2 regions of the Bradyrhizobium sp. Mp19 genome follow, and region 2 is predicted to be linked to the other one. Evidence: riboswitches for the same ligand, from Rfam matches in the RefSeq annotation. Region 2 holds a riboswitch; the other holds the start of a gene.
The links. A riboswitch is a leader RNA that binds a small molecule or an ion and turns the genes downstream of it on or off. The one in region 2 is predicted to bind ZMP and ZTP.
Positions count from the first base shown of each region.

Region 1: another riboswitch for ZMP and ZTP. It lies ahead of QJT82_RS10030 (tetrahydrofolate dehydrogenase/cyclohydrolase catalytic domain-containing protein); the one in region 2 lies ahead of glyA (serine hydroxymethyltransferase).

Region 1 is NZ_JASAUT010000006.1:86,595-94,878, reverse strand. It holds gene QJT82_RS10040 (hypothetical protein) at 148-672, shown strand; gene QJT82_RS10035 (hypothetical protein) at 794-1,204, opposite strand; ZMP/ZTP riboswitch at 1,422-1,501, shown strand; gene QJT82_RS10030 (tetrahydrofolate dehydrogenase/cyclohydrolase catalytic domain-containing protein) at 1,517-2,380, shown strand; gene QJT82_RS10025 (MaoC/PaaZ C-terminal domain-containing protein) at 2,510-2,962, shown strand; gene QJT82_RS10020 (zinc-ribbon domain containing protein) at 3,124-3,609, shown strand; gene QJT82_RS10015 (hypothetical protein) at 3,833-4,126, shown strand; gene QJT82_RS10010 (hypothetical protein) at 4,370-4,741, shown strand; gene QJT82_RS10005 (hypothetical protein) at 4,924-5,694, shown strand; gene QJT82_RS10000 (arabinose transporter) at 5,783-6,979, opposite strand; gene QJT82_RS09995 (carboxymuconolactone decarboxylase family protein) at 7,028-7,768, opposite strand; gene QJT82_RS09990 (cupin domain-containing protein) at 7,833-8,284, opposite strand, start outside.
Region 2 is NZ_JASAUT010000015.1:136,766-145,049, reverse strand. It holds partial or broken gene QJT82_RS18935 (transposase) at 1-281, shown strand, start outside; gene QJT82_RS18930 (hypothetical protein) at 495-650, opposite strand; gene glyA (serine hydroxymethyltransferase) at 759-2,030, opposite strand; ZMP/ZTP riboswitch at 2,067-2,152, opposite strand; gene QJT82_RS18920 (DUF4440 domain-containing protein) at 2,285-2,731, opposite strand; gene QJT82_RS18915 (helix-turn-helix domain-containing protein) at 2,838-3,530, opposite strand; gene QJT82_RS18910 (response regulator transcription factor) at 3,744-4,406, opposite strand; gene QJT82_RS18905 (histidine kinase) at 4,403-5,821, opposite strand; gene QJT82_RS18900 (DUF3280 domain-containing protein) at 6,048-6,983, shown strand; gene QJT82_RS18895 (amino acid ABC transporter substrate-binding protein) at 7,114-8,025, shown strand.

The DNA.
Region 1 (8,284 bases), on a different contig from region 2:
CTAACTAATAAACCAGCCGTTAGCGAACGACCCGGGAGCGCGGACCGCGTCCGGGTGATCATGCGCAGACGATGAGATCGCCCGCGCGATGACTGATGTCGTCGCGCCGAGATGAACCGCGCCCGCTGCGCGGGGGGAGCTACCAAAATGCCTGTGGCGCGTTATTTCCTGTTCGTTGGTGGAGTGCTGCTCGCGCTGCTCTTCGTCGTCAATTCCATCGTGCCGCAGGAGGCCGTGGTCGCCGGTCAGAACCAGGGCCTGTCGTCGCCGGGCGTCGACAAGACCATGGTGCGCATCAAGTCGACCCAGAAATTGCCCGAGCGGGTGGTCTACGACACCAATTTGCCGACCATTGTTCCGGCGCAGGTCAACGCGGTCGCCGCGGCCGTCCCGTCGGCTTCGGGTGACGCGTCGGCGCAAGCCCGTGTCCGCAATACGTTCGCCCAGTTCATTCCGCCGGAGAAGGCTGACGCGCAGAAGGTCGCGGCCGAGGCAAAGCCGGCCGAGCAGCCGGCGCAGGCCCAGCCTCAGGCGCCGAAGAAGCGCAAGGTCGCGCGCTACCATGCCCATCCCCAGCAGCCGATGCGGCTGGCGCAGCCCGGCATGTATCAGCCCTACCGCGTCGCGCAGCAGCAGCGCATGGGCTTCTTCGGCGGCTTCGGCACCTGGTAAGAAAGGGCCGCCCGCAGCCGGCAATCAATGCGCCGCCGCAAACACTTGCGGCGGCTTTTTCATGTCCGCGATCAGGCGGGTGGCCGGATCCGGGACGGCGTCCGAGCGCCGCTCGCTACCTTTAGCGCGGCAGGCGCGGAATCTTGTCCGCGAAGCCGTTGTAGCAGGTCAGCCGCTCGTCCTCTTCCTTCACGAAGCGGCAATCGTTGACGCCCTTGGCCGGGGCGGCCTTCGGCTTCGGCTGCGGCTTGAAAATCTCGTCGTAGCAGATCAGCCGCTCCTTGGTGGCGTCGTCGATGTCCTGACAGGCCTGAAGCTTCTGGGCGACCGATTGAGGCTTGCCGGGCGCGGCAGGCTTCTCGCCCTTCTTGGCGGCCGACTTCTTGCCGACCTGGACCAGCGGCTTGTCGCCGACCATCGGCTGCGAGGTCGCCGCCGCCGGCTTGTCTGCGTCGGCCGGGGCCGGCGTGGTTCCTTGGGCAAGCGCGGCAGCCGGGCAGAAGAGCGCCAGCGCGAGGATGATATGTCTCATGTCGAAAATGTCCGAAATGGCGTGATGACCGGAAGGATGGCGCCGGGGATCGGAAAAGCCCGGCAAGCGCCGAGACTTAACGCAAGTCTTGCCCGAATCCTACCCCCAGAGGTGACCCGCCCGGCACCGATCCACTGGCAAAAGTGAGGGCAATTCGTCGCCGTTTGACCCGCGGGAGAGCGTGAATTGCCTTTGCCCGACGGGGCGGCTATGACGACGCCATCTGCGCGACTGGCGCTTGGATGGACCACCATCGGGGAGCGCAGAGACTGAACGCCGCGCGCCTGGGCACCGCTTCGAAACGGAGGTGCCATGACGGCGAACATTCTCGATGGGCATGCACATGCCCAAATTGTCATCGACAAGATTGCTGGCGAACTCGACCGGCTGCCCCGCGCGCCGGGGCTTGCGGTCGTGCTGGTCGGCTGTGACCCGGCGAGCCAGATCTATGTGCAGAGCAAGGTCAGGATGGCCGAACGGCTCGGCCTGCGCGGCGAGGTCGCACGCCTGCCGGATGATGCCAGCGAGGCCGATCTGCTTGCCAGAGTAGAGGCGCTCAATGCACGCGACGATATCGACGGCATCCTCGTGCAGCTGCCGCTGCCCGCGCATATCGACGCCTTGCGCGTGATGGCGGCGGTCGATCCCGCCAGGGACGTCGACGGCCTGCACGCCCTGAACGCCGGCCGGCTGTTTCACGGCGACGATGCGCTGGTGCCGTGCACGCCGCTCGGCTGTCTCCGGCTGATCAAATCGACCCTGCCAGACCTCACCGGCGCCCATGCCGTGGTGATCGGCAGCTCCAACATCGTCGGCAAGCCGATGGCCGCGCTGCTGCTGCAGGAGCACGCGACCGTGACGCAGACCCATATCCACACCCGCGGCATCAGCAGGATCTGCCGCGAGGCCGACATCCTGGTGAGCGCGGTGGGCAAGGCCGGCCTCGTGCGCGGCGACTGGATCAAGCCGCAGGCCATCGTCATCGACGTCGGCACCACGCGCGTCGAGAAGCCGGACGGCGGCTATGCGGTGTGCGGCGACGTCTCGTTCGACGAAGCGGTGCTGGTCGCCGGTGCGATCACGCCGGTGCCGCGCGGCGTCGGCCCGATGACGATCGCCTGCCTGATGGAGAACACGGTGAAGGCCGCAAAGGCGAGGGCGGCCCGGTTGCAATAGCGCGGGATGCCTGCGGCGATACGCGCGCGGCGGGTGTCGCTCGCATATCGCGCGCGAAGTTCATGACGTCCGGGGTAATGGAAAGCCCGCACCATTGGTCTAGCATCGCGCGACAGATGGAGGCGCGCGATGTTGTATGCGGAAGATCTTACCGAGGGCCAGACGTTCAAGCTTGGCAGCTACACCATCGGTGAGGCCGAGATCCTGGAGTTCGCCGGGAAATATGATCCGGTGCCGATCCATACCGATCCCGTCGCGGCGGCAGTGGGCCCGTTCGGCGGCCTGATCGCAAGCGGCTTCAACACCATTGCGATCTATCAGCGGCTCGTCGTGGAGGCGATCTGGACCAAGGTGGCGGGGATCGTCGGGCGGAGCTTCGAGATTCGCCTGCCGAGCCCGGTTCGGCCCGGTGCCACGCTCACCGGCCAATCCCGGATCCAGAAGATCACCATCAGGCCGGAGCGGCGCGACGCCGTCGTGATCTTCAAGACGGAGCTGGTCAACGACGAGCAGCGCCCCGTTCTTGTCCTCGTGCTCGACGCGCTGATCCACATGCGGCCGGTGGAGCAGGGGCGGGCGTAGCTCGGCTGACGGGGATGCCGAAGTCATCCGCCTCGGGCGGCGGCCAACGCCGCTAGGAGTTTCCTGCACGCGACTTGTCGTCGCGCAATGTTGCGACAATACAATTATGACAAGCCGGCGGCAGAACAGCAGCGTATCAATGACGTCATCATCGACGAGCCATGCTGCCCGGTGTTTACTTCGTCGATGCGCCGAAAGCATTCGACCCAGACGGATGTGCCGACGTGAAACGCAGCAAGCAGACGAACGGAGAGATCGAAGCCAGGCGGCGCAAGGCGGAGGAATGGCGCCGCATACAGATGCAACGCGCCGCTGAACGGCAACGGCTTCGCGACTACAAGATTGCCCTGGCGCGCGACGAGGTTGCCGTGGATACGACGCGGCTCGCGCCATCGAACAGCTATTCGACTCCCGATTTCGTGCTGCGCGGAACCTATCGACCGGAGCCCTTCGTCTGCAAGGACTGCGGCGTTGCCGAGGTCTGGACGCCTTTGCAGCAGAAATGGTGGTACGAGACCGCCAAGGGCGATGTATTTACCGCGGCGGTGCGCTGCCGGGCCTGCCGCACCAGGGAGCGCGCGCGCAAATCCGCCGCACGCCGCGTGCATCTGGAAGGACTCGCAAGGAAGAAGCCTCCCGTCTCGTAGCGATGGGCGTGACTTCAGAGCCGCACTTCACATCTGATACGCGGGGAACCAGTGCGCAGGCGGTCAATGCGTCGCGCGTGCGGAACGTTTCGTTGCCTGATTGGTTCGAGACCTTGAAGCCCCCGATGTGGGGTGCGGGCGGGGAGGAACCAGCCAAGGAAACTTGTCAAGGAAACCTGTCAAGGAAACCATCGCGGCCGGAACCAACGAGAAGGAGCAGCGGATGAAACTCAATTCCACGCAAGTCAAGCAGACCATGACGCAACTGAATGCCCAGGTGCTTCCGGACGATCACCCGGCCGTGGCGCAACTGAACAGCGTGTTCGGTGAGCACACATTCTTCGTCGACACCAGCGGGCTCAAGGTGCTCGAACCGGCCCAGACCTCCGACATGCCGGGGCAGACGGGCGAGGTCGTCAGTCTCGCCGAATGGAGCGATCCGGAGCTGACGTCGCTTCGGCCGCACGAGCCCGAGCCGACCGGCGTGCTCATCGCGCTTGAACCCAGCAAGCACTGAAGCGTTCCAGCGCGAAGTGGATACCGGTTCGCGCAAGCAAAACGCCACCAAGCAAGGGGTTGAGAGCATGATCCGATTCAATCGGATCATGCTCTTTGTGCTGCATCGTGCGACACCCGCGATCGGCCGTCCTGATGGCGACAGCCCCGACGTCGCATCAAGAGGTGCCGAAAGTCACATGGCAAATCAGCGCCGCCTGCGTATGCATCGGTTCGAGATGGGTATCCAGGCGGTGAGGGGCAGATGGGGATCGTGCGGCGCTGGAGCCCTGACGAGGACGAGAAGCTCAGGGAACTCGCCAGGGCCGGCAAGAACGCTCTCGAGATCAGCAACGAACTGACCCGCAGCGCTTCGGCCGTGCGCCGGCGCGCCGAGGTCCTGTCGGTTCTGATCATGGCAAAGGCATTTCGCGCGCGCCCCTCGCATGTCGCCACCCATCTTGAGCGGGTCGCGATCGACGCGATCCGCAACCGCCGTCCGTTTCCCGCGGGCGTCGGCCCGAGCACCATTGCCGGAATGATCGAGAAGGGCTGGATCGTCCCGGAGATGGGGCGCAGATACAACGTGACCGATGCCGGCGTGGAGGCCGTGCGGCGGAAGATTCCGAGCGGGTGAGAGCGGAGCAGGCTGCGCGTTCGAAGCACTGTGCCGAAGCGGCTCGCGCGGCGCCGTGCGAACGGGCGGCTATTCGACACCGAACGCAAGATTTTGCGCCCGAGACGGCTGCCTGGTCCGTTCAATGATTGGAGGCGCGACGACCAGCGGTCTCCCGTCCGCCCTCCGATCTGATTGCCCCGATGCTCAACGCCCAGCACGCCCAAGCCGACCGATACCAGCGTTTCGCCGATCTTGCGCCTTTCGTCCGCGAGGCGATCGATACCATCGGGGCATTGACCTCGGCCCAGCGTACCGACGTGGATTTCCTCGAACGCGAATTTATCCCGGCGCTGGGGCTCAATGACGAACTGCTTCACGAGCAGCCGCCGGAGCTGGCGCCGAACTTCGGCAAGGGCCTCCACCTCTGGCAATATCCGAACCAGCTTGCGCCGTACCTCGCCTGGCTCGCGCGCAATGCGTCCGGCGTCTCCTCGTACATGGAAATCGGCTGCCGCTGGGGCGGCATGTTCATCCTGGTGACGGAGTGGTTGAGGAACAGCGGCGCCGACCTCAAGACCGTGATTGCACTCGATCCGATCGCGCCGACGCCGTTTATCTCGGCCTATTTCGATCTGCTGCAGCAGCAGGCCGCTATCGAGCCGATCTACATGCAGGATTTTTCAACCTCGCCGCTGGTCGGTGCGCACGTCGACCGGCTGAAGCCGGACTTCGTCTTTATCGACGGCGATCACAGCCTGCGCGGTGCGCTACAGGATCATCTGCTGGTGCGTTCGCACGCCCGCATTATCGTGCATCATGACATCCATTCCCAGGCCTGTCCCGATACCACGCTGCTCTGGAAGGCGCTGAAGCAGTTCGAGGCGCCGAGCTTCGATACGTTCGAATTCACCAGCCAGTATCCGTCGGTCAATGGCTCATTCCTCGGCATCGGCGCCATGAAACGGCGCTGACGCGGACAAGGCGGCATGACACTTTGCAAGCGCATGTTCAAGCAACGAGCCGGGGCGCGAAGACGATCCAGGCCAATCTCATCACGTTCTAGCGCGTCGCGCGCTCGCTGCCGACGAGGCGCGCGGCAATAGCCGCCGTGCAAAGCGTGACGCCGCCGCTGACGATGAATACCGCGCTCAAGCCGTCCCGATCGGCGATCCAGCCCAGCAGCGGACTTCCGATCGCCATGGCGACATCGAGAAACGCCGTGTAGAGGCCCATTGCCAGCCCCCGATGTTCGGGTGAGGTGCCCCGAACGGCCTCGACGCCCAGCCCCGGAAAGACGAGAGAATAGCCCAGCCCGGCAAGCGCGGCGCCGACGGATGCGGTCGCGCCATCTCGCGCGAGCCCCATGACGATCAGCCCGGCTGATTGCACCAGCACGAACCAGAAGGCGATCCTGGCACCGCCGAATTTGTCCGGCAGATGACCGCACACGACGCGCACGCCGATCAGCGCGATGCCGAAGGCCGTAAAGCCCAGCCAGATCGGTTCCCAGTGCCTGACCGCGTAGAGGAGGGAACTGAAAGCGAGGATCGCTCCATAGCCGATGCTGCTGAGCGCCGCGGCGACGCCCGGCAGCCACACCGCGCCGATGACGTATCCGAAGTCGGATTTCGCCGGCCGCGGCTGCGGCAGGGGCCCGTTCGCCCGCACCAGCAGCACGAGGACGAACAGCGGCAGCACGGTGCTGAAAGCGCCGATCGTCACAAAGCCATGCGACGCGAACAGCAGCGCACCGAGCGGTCCGCCACAGGCCAGCGCCGCGAACATCGCCGTCCCGACCCAGGCGATGACCTTGCCGGCGTGCGCGGAATCGACGAGGGCAAAGCCCCAGCTCACGCCACCGGTGACGATGAAGCTCTCGGCGCCGCCGAGCGCCGCGCGTCCGACGAGAAGGACCGTTATCGAAAGCGTCGGCGTACCCTCGAAGACCGACGACAGAAGATACAGCAGGCCGGCAACCGCCGCGGTGACGAGACCTGTCACGACGGCGCGTTTTCCTCCCTTCGTATCGGAATAGGAGCCGGACCACACCCGGGAGAGCAAAGACGCCGCGAATTGCGTGCCGGCCACCATCCCAACAACGACGCTTCCGAAGCCGAGATCCCGGCTCACATGCAGGGGAAGCACCGGCAATGCGGCGCCGACGACGAGAAAGCCTGCCAGTACGGCCGCCATGACCGGCAGCAAGGTGATGGCGGCGGAGCGTGCCGCACTGGATGGCGAGGCCGAACGCGACATGTTGTGACCGGCCGCCTTCACAGATGCACGCGGCGCATTTGGACGTGATCAGTTGGCAGAGCGCTTCTCGAACACGGTGCGGGCGACGGGAGCGGCCGAAAATGCGTTCGGCCATCCGGCATAGTAGGCGAGATGGCTGATCACTTCCGACGCTTCCGCGCGTGTCAGCCCGTTATCCATCGCCCTGTTGAGATGATAGGGAATTTGCTCCACCTTGCCGGCGGCGATCAATGCACTGACCGTCACCAGACTGCGGTCGCGCGGCGCAAGGTCGGGCCGAAGCCAGAGGTCGCGGAACAAGACCTCCGCGGTATCGCGCACCAGGCCCGGCGAAGCTGGTCCTGTGCCTTGAGCCACCCGGGCCGCCCGATCGGCTTCGGACGCCTCGTCGAGCGGCAGCAAAGCGACCGAAGCGTCGGGAAGCTGCTCCGGGCCAATTCCGCGCGCGCGAAACACTTCCTTGGTGATCGCGGTCGCTGCCATCGCATTGCCCCAGCCGGCATAGAAGGCCAGATGTGTGATGATCTCGGAAATCTCGCCGGGCCTCACGCCGTTGTCGAGCGCGAGGTTCAACTGCTCGGACAGAAGGATACCCTGGTTGCGGGAGATGACCGCGGCGACAGTGACAATGCTGCGATCGCGCGGCGTCAGATCGGGCCGCTTCCAGAGATCGTTGGCGAGCTTGTCCGTGGCGTAGCGTTCGAGCGCCGCCGACACCGCTCGCAAGTCGTCGCGAGACAGGCTTCCGGTCTGCGAGCCTGCTTTCGTCTCTGCATCGGCGGCGCCCATGGATAGTGCGAGTGCCAAAATGGTCGAAGTCTTCATGGCGAACCCTTTCAAGGCTTGCTCCCGCTTACCGGTACTGCTCGTCGGAAACCGGCTCGAGCCAGTCCACATTCTTTCCGTCCTGGATGTAGCTGACGGCGATATGCGCCATCGGACTGGTGGCGGTCGCGCCGTGCCAATGCTTGATGCCGGCAGGAATCCAGACGACATCGCCCGGATTGATCGTGCGCTTGTCTTTGCCGTCTTCCTGCACCCAGCCTTGGCCGGTGGTGACGATGAGCAACTGGCCGGCCGGATGCGTATGCCAGACGGTGCGCGCTCCGGGCGCGAAGTTGACGAGGCCGGTGCTCGCGCGCGTGAATTCCGTCGCCGGATAAAGCGGGCTGATGACTGCCCGCCCGCTGAAATTGTCCGCGGCGCCGAACATCGCGGGGGCGCTGCCGTTGACACGGATTTCGATGCCGTCCGCTTGCGCGGGCAGGATGCCGGTCGCGCCGATGGCCGCCGCGGTGAGAACTT
Region 2 (8,284 bases):
TCGCAGCGCTCGCTGGCCTTGCTCCCTTCAACGTCGACAGCGGCGCCTTCCGCGGCAAGCGCAAGATTGCGGGCGGCCGAAAGCGCGTTCGTGACGCCCTTTATATGGCGGCCCTCAACGCAGTTCGCAGAGCTGATCCGTTCAAGGCCTTCTATGCACGACTGCGACAGGCCGGAAAACCAGCCAAACTCGCCCTCATCGCCGTCGCCAGGAAGCTGCTGACGGTCCTCAATGCCATGATGCGAGACCGAAAGCCCTACCTGCAGACCAAACCAACATAACAGTTGCCGGCCTTCGCCGGGACGACGCCGGATGTGTTGTCGCTTGTGCGTCAAACATCCGCATTCTCGCGACATGATTTGTCTGAGCTTTGCTCTTCGTTGCACCCTATATTTTGCTGCGGGGGCTTGTCGCGTCGGGCCACGCGCGCGAGCTTTCAGGGCAGCAAGCGGCTCGACGCCTGCCGGCGGCTTGGTGCCCGCCGGGCGTCGCGCTCACAGCCTGGACAGCGCCAGGCCGAGGTAACCGATCAGCGCACCGGTGCTGAGAATGATGACGACGAGCGCCTGCTCCGAGCGTGCTTGCAAGGTTTTCCGGGTCACGGCGTTGGACGCTCCGTCTTCGAGATCATGCGGTCCAACGAACAGCATCGATTTCCGTTCCGGTCTTTCCCGGGGAACCTTCACGACGTGCCCATGCAGGCCGCACGCCCGGACGAGCGACGCGACGAACGCGGAACAGGAACGCAGGTCGGCTGCCTATGAGGGCGGCGCGATCCCCGGAACGGGGAAAGCGCGGCACATCTCGACGCTGTTCGACCTCAGTCGTTTGACGACCGCTGCATCTCCCTTCGACCGGAGGGATTCCGCAATGAGTTCGGCGATGAGGCGCATTTCGGGCTCGCCCATGCCGCGCGTGGTCGCCGCCGGCGTCCCGAGGCGAATGCCGCTCGGCATGAGCGGCGGACGCGGATCGTCGGGAATGATCTGCTTGTTTGCGGTGATCCCGACGGCGTCGAGGATGTTCTCGGCCGCGCCGCCGTCCAGGCCGACGCTGGCCACCGTATCCACGACCATCATGTGATTGTCGGTTCCGCCGGTGATCAACGTCATGCCGCGTTCCATCAACGCTTCGGCCAGGACCTTCGCGTTGCGCATGACCAGCCTTGCATAGGCCTGAAAATCGGACGTCGATGCCTTCTTCAGCGTGACCGCGGTTCCGGCCACAACGTTCATGTGCGGACCGCCCTGCAATCCCGGGAACACCGACGCGTCAATCTTGCCGGCGAACTCCCGGCGACAAAGAACGATGCCGCCACGCGGCCCGCGAAGCGTTTTGTGCGATGTCGTCGTCATCACGTCGAAACCCGCATCGAGCGGATTGCGCAAGGCGTTGCCGGCGATCAGGCCGCCGTAATGGCTGACGTCGGCCATGGTCAGTGCACCCACCTCATCGGCGATGCTCTTGAAGGACGCATAATCCAGATCGCGCGGATAGGAGCTGTAGCCGCACAGCACCAGCTTCGGACGGACGTGCCGGGCCATGGCGCGGAGCTCATCGAAATCGATGGCGCCGCCGTTTGACGGCTGCGTCTTGTAGCGGGCGAAGTTGAAGAGCCGCCCCATGTGCGACACGGGCGCGCCATGGGTGAGATGGCCGCCGTGTGACAGGTCCATCGCCAATATCGTATCGCCGGGCTGCAGCAGGCCGAGATACACGGCCTGGTTCATTGGCGACCCGGACAGAGGCTGAACATTGGCATGTTCGGCGCGGAACAGCGCGCATGCTCGCTGTCGGGCAAGGTTCTCTATCTGGTCGGTAAATTCCTGGCCGCCGTAATAGCGGCGTCCCGGATAGCCCTCGGAATACTTGTTGGTGAACACCGATCCGAGCAGCTCGAGAACCTCGGGATAGGTGTAGTTCTCCGACGGAATCAGCTCGACGCCGTCTTGCTGGCGGCGCTCTTCGCCCTTGAGCGCAAGGGCAACTTCGGAATCGTTGAGGTGGAGTTCATTGCGGAATGACGGCATGGTCCGGGCTCCCTAAGACGCTGGATCATCAGCTGAACGGGTTGCCCAGGCGAACGGCCATAGAACCCTTCGCGCTTCACCGTGGTCAGTTCCACGTAAGCTCGCCAGTCGCGCGAGGGGCGAATGAGCCTGCGAGCTCATCGCGAGCAGAAGGCTATTCAATCCTCGGCGGTCCCGCAAGGGTTCCATAGCTGGCAGGGTTCCATAGCTGGCGTCGCCGGGAGGCTGACTGCGTAGCAGTAGCACCCGCGAATCTATTCCTTGACGAAAATGTGGGACTTTATCTTCCACTGCCCGTCGGGTTGGCGTTCAAGCAGTCTCACGGTGCTGCCAGAAATTGGCGCCGCCTTCTCATTTACCACTAGCGTGGCCGTGAAATGCGAGGTGGTGTAGGCGTAGTTTCCCATGGACAACACATCGACCAGCTCAACCTTGTGCTCTCTGACGCTTCTTCCCCGCCCGGCAAAGAAACTACGGATTGCCAAAGGGCCGGTGACCGGCTGCGCACCGGGCGGCATCAATCTGCCGTCAGCGGTATACAATGGAAGCAGGGCATCGAAGTCTGCGTTGTTGATGGCGGCATCCCACTTGGCAGCCACAGAGGAAAGTTCGTCGGCAAGTGGGTCTGCTGCTGCATGACCAACGCAAGCACAAGTGAAGATCAAAAGCAGGGCGTATGAAAGAAGAGAAGGGCGGCTCATCCTTGCCTCCTTTAGCTGAGATGCTCAGCGCATGAGCGCATTCGCAAACGCTACAGCTGGGGGAAGCAGGGTCACTAGTCCAAAAAGTGGACTGGAGAGGTGTCTTTCAGCTAGCTAAGACTTGCCCTGCGGCCGCAGACGCCTCACTGGCATATTTGCTACGTGGAAACCAAGCCCGCATGCTGTTCACAAGATGCTTAGGACCGTCGATCTCGATTTTGCCGAGCTCACGCGCCCGTAGCAGCGGCATCTCGTCTACGAAAATCTGCACAAGCGTCAGCAGACTCGCATAGAGGCTGATATCGACCTTGAAGCCGGGGTCATCCCAGCAGAGATCGGCTTCCTCCTTCTTCACAACAAACCACCAGCGCTTCGGCCGAGCGTCCGCAATCTCAATGTACAGCACGAAGTCGCATGGAATGTGCCTTAGATCGAACGAACGGCGCATATTCCACATGAGCCGGCCCGCGTGGAGTTCGTTCGGTGTGAGCTGGCTGCGAGCCCATTTGTGGCCCCAATAGCCCATTGCATCGATAATTGGCCTGGCTTCCCTGGCCGCCTGGGTTGGATGGTACTCCCAATGCCCGTTGTCACCTGGTTGGCGTGAGACTAGCCCGGCCTCTTCTAGAGTTTGCAGGCGCTTGGAGAGGAGGGTCGGCGACATCTGTGGAATGCCGCGGCGAAGCTGGTTGAAGTGGCGGGACCCCAGCAGCAGTTCGCGGAGCAAGAGCGGGGTCCACCGCTCCGTGAGAATTTCCGCAGCTTTGGCTACGGGGCAAAATGATCCATAGCCTTTCATGACGAGAACTTTAGCATCACGAGGGCCACCAAGGTAGTCCAGTCTCTGGACTATGGTCCCAGGCGCGCCAGTATCGAGGCTCTCCTGTTACGCCTGGTACGCGACTTTCTCGGGACTCGGCCATTCGACGATGCGGCTCGATGTTCGGTTTGCCCGGAGGCAAATGCGGCTCGATTTACCGGTACGCGGCCTCGCTGGCGCCGCCACGGAGGCTCAGCGTTCGCCGAGGTCGGTCTGCGTCAGGATACCCTGCCGCAACGCGAGGCGGACCAGCTCGATATCCGTGCCGACGCCGAGCTTGTCCTTGATCAGGGAATGCAGGTTCGCGACCGTCTTCGGGCTGAGGTGCAGCGCCTCGGCGATCTCCTCGGTGGCGTTCTCCGCGAGCAGCATCCGCAGCACCTCGAATTCCCGCGCGGTCAGGAGGTCGGCAGCCTTCCTCTCGCCGGCAAGGTGGCTGAGCGCGAGCTCGTGGTCGATATCCGGGCTGATCGCGATCTTGCCCGACAGCGCATCCATCACGGCGTGCACCAGCGTCTCCGGCGGGCTGGTCTTGGTGACATAGCCGCTCGCGCCGGCGCGGATCGCCTGCACGGCAAAGGCCGCGTTCTGGTGCATGGTGAACACCAGGATTTTTGCGCGCCTGTCCCACTGCCGGAGGCGGCGGATGGCCTCGATGCCGCCGATGCCGGGCATCGACAGGTCCATGATGACGAGGTCGGGCCCGGTCTCCTTGTAGAGGCGGTAGGCCTCGACGCCGTCGGAGGCTTCGGCGACGACGCAGAGGCCCGGCTGCTTCTGCAGCATCGCCCGGTAGCCCTCCCGGACGACGGCGTGGTCGTCGACCAGCATGATGGTTCGCGCCGCATGGCTCATGCCGCGCGCTCCACCGGTGCGGCCTCTCGGCTGGCCGCGACGGGAACGATGACGCGGAGCGAAGAGCCGCTCGGCCGTCCGGTCTCAAAGCTGAGCCGCCCGCCCAGCGCGGCGACCCGTTCGCGCATGCCGAGCAGGCCGAGGCCGGACTTGAGCTGGGGATCGCCTTGTGGATCGCCGGGCTGGCCGTCATCGTCGATCGCGAGCACGATCGCGCTGTCGCCGCCGGGCGCCGCCTCGCGCATCTCAAGCCGCAGCATCACGCGCGTGGCGCCGGCATGCTTGGCGGCGTTGGTGAGCGCCTCCTGCACGATGCGGTAGAGATTGGCGCCGACGGAGGCGGCAAGGCGCTCGAACGATCCCGATACGGTGATCTCGAACCGCGGCTGTCCCCGGCTGCGGCCGTTCCAGCCCGCGACCAGGCCCTCGAGGCTGGCCGCAAGTCCGAGTTCGTCGACATCGGGCGGGCGGAGCCGGAAGAGGGCGCCGCGCAACGTCTCCATCATGTCGGTCGCGGTCCGCGCGATGCCGTCGCATTCGGCGAGCAAAGGCTGGCAATCCGCCGCCGCGGTCTGGCGCGCCGAGGCGGCGAGCGCACGGATGGCGGCCAGCGACTGCCCGAACTCGTCATGCAGCTCGCGCGCGAGGTGCCGGCGCTCCTCGTCCTGCACCAGGATCAGTTTCTGCGTCAGCGCGTTGCGGTCGGAGAGCGCGGCGGAGAGGCGCTCGGCGAGTTGGTTGAAGACGTCGCCGATCGCCGACAGTTCGGCGAGATCGAACGGCGGCAGGCGCGCGGCGAGGTCGCCTGCGGCGATCCGCTCGAGCCCGTCGCGGATTTGCCGCGTCGGACGCAGCGCGCGCGCCAGCGCCGCATAGACCAAAGCGCAGAGCAGCGGCAGTGCGATCATGAACACCGCCATCAGCCGGCCGGCATCGTGCCAGGCCTCGGCGGTCGGCACCGCCGGATCGGTCCAGGCCACCGCCTCGCCAATGGCGTTGCCGCGCGAAACCACCTGCCGCACCGCCTCGCGGCCGGGATCGAACAGGCGGCGATAGAGTGCCGCGAAGGCCAGCGGCGGCGCGGCCGTGTCAGTCTGCGCGCCGCCGCAGAAGCGTTGGCTGATCTCGCCGCTATTGCTGCGAAAGGCGATGCACAGTCCCGGCGTCATGACCGTAGCGGCAACGCTGTCGAGATCGGGAAAGTCGGAACGCGCATTGTTCAGCCACTGGATCTTGCTCTGCTGCAGCTCCAGCGTCTTGGCGGCGACATCGGCAACGGCCGCGATCCGCCCGCGCACCGAGCGGTCGGCCTCGATCAGGAAATAGCCGGAGATGACAGCAAAGCAGAGCGTCGAGACGATCGCCACGCGCAACGTCAGCCGCAGTTTCAGATCGCTTCCGGACCAATTCCACATTGGCGTATCCTCAAGATCGCAGACGAGCCTCAGTGCGCGATCGCGGGCAGGGCCGTCAGGCACATTAAACGGCAGAACGGAGGCGCCGAGAAGCGCCGCTATGGGCGCGGAGCATCGTCGTGAAATTTTCCCGGCACCGGGCGGGAGGCACTCCGCTGCGGCGCGGAGGCCCGCCGGCCTAGGCTGCGACCGACCCGCCCGCACCAGCAGCTGAAAGGCCCCAATCATGCGTCAGCCCCGTCTCGTTCTGCTCTCTGTTGCTTTGATCGGCCTGCTGGCCGGAATCTGTCCTCTGCGCGCCGAGACCGGCGCCGCAACGGTGTTCCCGCTTGGCGTCAGCATCGACGATTTCGGCTATGTTGATACGTCGGGCGAGGTGATCGACCAGACCGCTGCGCACCAGAGGCGGCTGGATGCGTTGATGCGGACGCTGCGCGCCGATGTCGCCGCGGAGCCGTACTATCGCCTGGTGCCATCGACGGCGCCCGCGGGCGAGGCCCGGATCAAGGTTGTCGGCGGCGTGCAGAAGATGAGCACGCTGATCCAGTGGGCCAAGGTGGCGGTCATCGACGTCAGCGCGAGCCAGGTGCTCTACGAGAAGCTCTACACGTTTCGCGGCGACACTGACGAGGCATGGGACCACGCGGCGATGTTCGTGTCGCGCGAGGTGCGCCGCGCCCTTGCAGCCGCGCTGCCGCCGGCGCAGACCGCCGCCGCGGCGCCGATCGGGCTTGCGGTGTTCGAATTCGAGCTCGAGGATACCTCCGCGGCAACCGCGTCCGGCCTTGCCGGCTCCGATGCAGCCTATCTCGCCGATGTCACGAAGGGCGTGCGTGACCGGCTTGCGCAGTCGGGCCGCTACCGCCTGGTCGATACCGGCGGCGCGACCGCGGAGCCCGTCAAGGCACATGCGCTGCGCGACTGCGACGGCTGCGAGGCCGCGATTGCGCAGCAGCTCGGCGCCGATCAATCGCTGATCGGCGTGATCAGGCGGGTCAGCCGGACCGAATACACGGTCGGCTTCCAGCTGCGCGACGCCCGCAGCGGCGCGGTCGTCTCACGCGGCGACAGCGGCCTGCGGATGGGCGCCGATTATTCCTGGACCCGTGGCGCGGTCCGCCTGGTCGGCGACCGCCTGCTCGAGGGCGGGGCGCAGCGCTAGGGATGCGCGCGGCTGCAACTTTGGCAGGCGGACCATAGCAAAGTGCGATAGCTGCTAGACACACCGTCATCTGGCTCCGGGCTCACGCGTGCGCTATCACCGCCGTCTGATCACCGCACAGGAGCCGCCGATGCGTTTGCCCGCCATCTTCTTCGCTCTCACGCTCGCCGCAAGCCCCGCGGCAGCCGAGGAGCTGTCGGGCACGCTGCAGAAGATCAAGGAAACGAAGAAGGTCACGCTCGGCTTTCAGGAGGCTTCCGTTCCCTTCAGCTATCTCGACGACAATCAGCGGCCGATCGGCTTTGCGCTCGACATCTGCCTGAAGATCGTCGATGCCGTGAAGAAGGAGCTCGGCGTATCTGACATCGCCGTCGACTACCTCCCGGTGACCTCGTCGAACCGCATTCCGTTGATGGTCAACGGCACGATCGATCTGCATTGCTCGGCGACCACCAACAGCGCGGACCGCCAGAAGCAGGTGACCTTCACCAACACGCACTTCCTCAGCGCGACACGCTTTGCCGCCAAGAAATCCGCAGGCATCAACACGATCGACGATCTCAAGGGCACGTCGGTCACCGCTGTTGCGGGCTCGGTGAACCTCACGCAGCTCATCAAGGTCAACACCGAACGCAAGCTCGGCATCAACGTCCTCCCGGCCAAGGACCAGGCCGAGGCGTTCCTGATGCTGGAGACCGATCGCGCCCAGGCCTACGCGCTCGACGACGTCCAGCTTGCCGTTGCGATCGCGCGATCGAAGCAGCCTTCGCTCTACATGATCAGCGAGGAGGCGTTCTCGAAGGCAGAGCCCTTCGGCATCATGCTGCGCAGGGAGGACACCCCGTTCAAGGCGCTCGCCGACCGCGCCACGGCGGAGCTCTACAAGAGCCCCGAGATCGAGGTCATGTACAGGAAGTGGCTGGAAGCGCCGACCCCGCCGAAAGGTATCAATTACAACGTGCCGATGTCGCCGGCGCTGCGCCACGCCTTCGCCAATCCGAGCTCGAGCTTCGATCCCGATGTGTACGAGGTTGCGAAGTAGCAGAAAGCAGTCCGCATGAGCAAAGCGACATGCGGGTAAGGTCCAGCTTAAATCGATGGCGGGACCCCGGATATCGCGCTCGCTCATCCGGGCTACAATTGGCCGACAGGGCGGCGGAAAACAGATCGCCGCGTCCAGCCATCAATCCATGGAACGGCTTTTCGCGCGCATGGCGAAAAACGAAATAGCGTCTCATATACATCGGGCGGTTTTCTCTTAAGCTCGCAGCAGTTGTGACTGTTGTTCAGGAGCTCAAGCC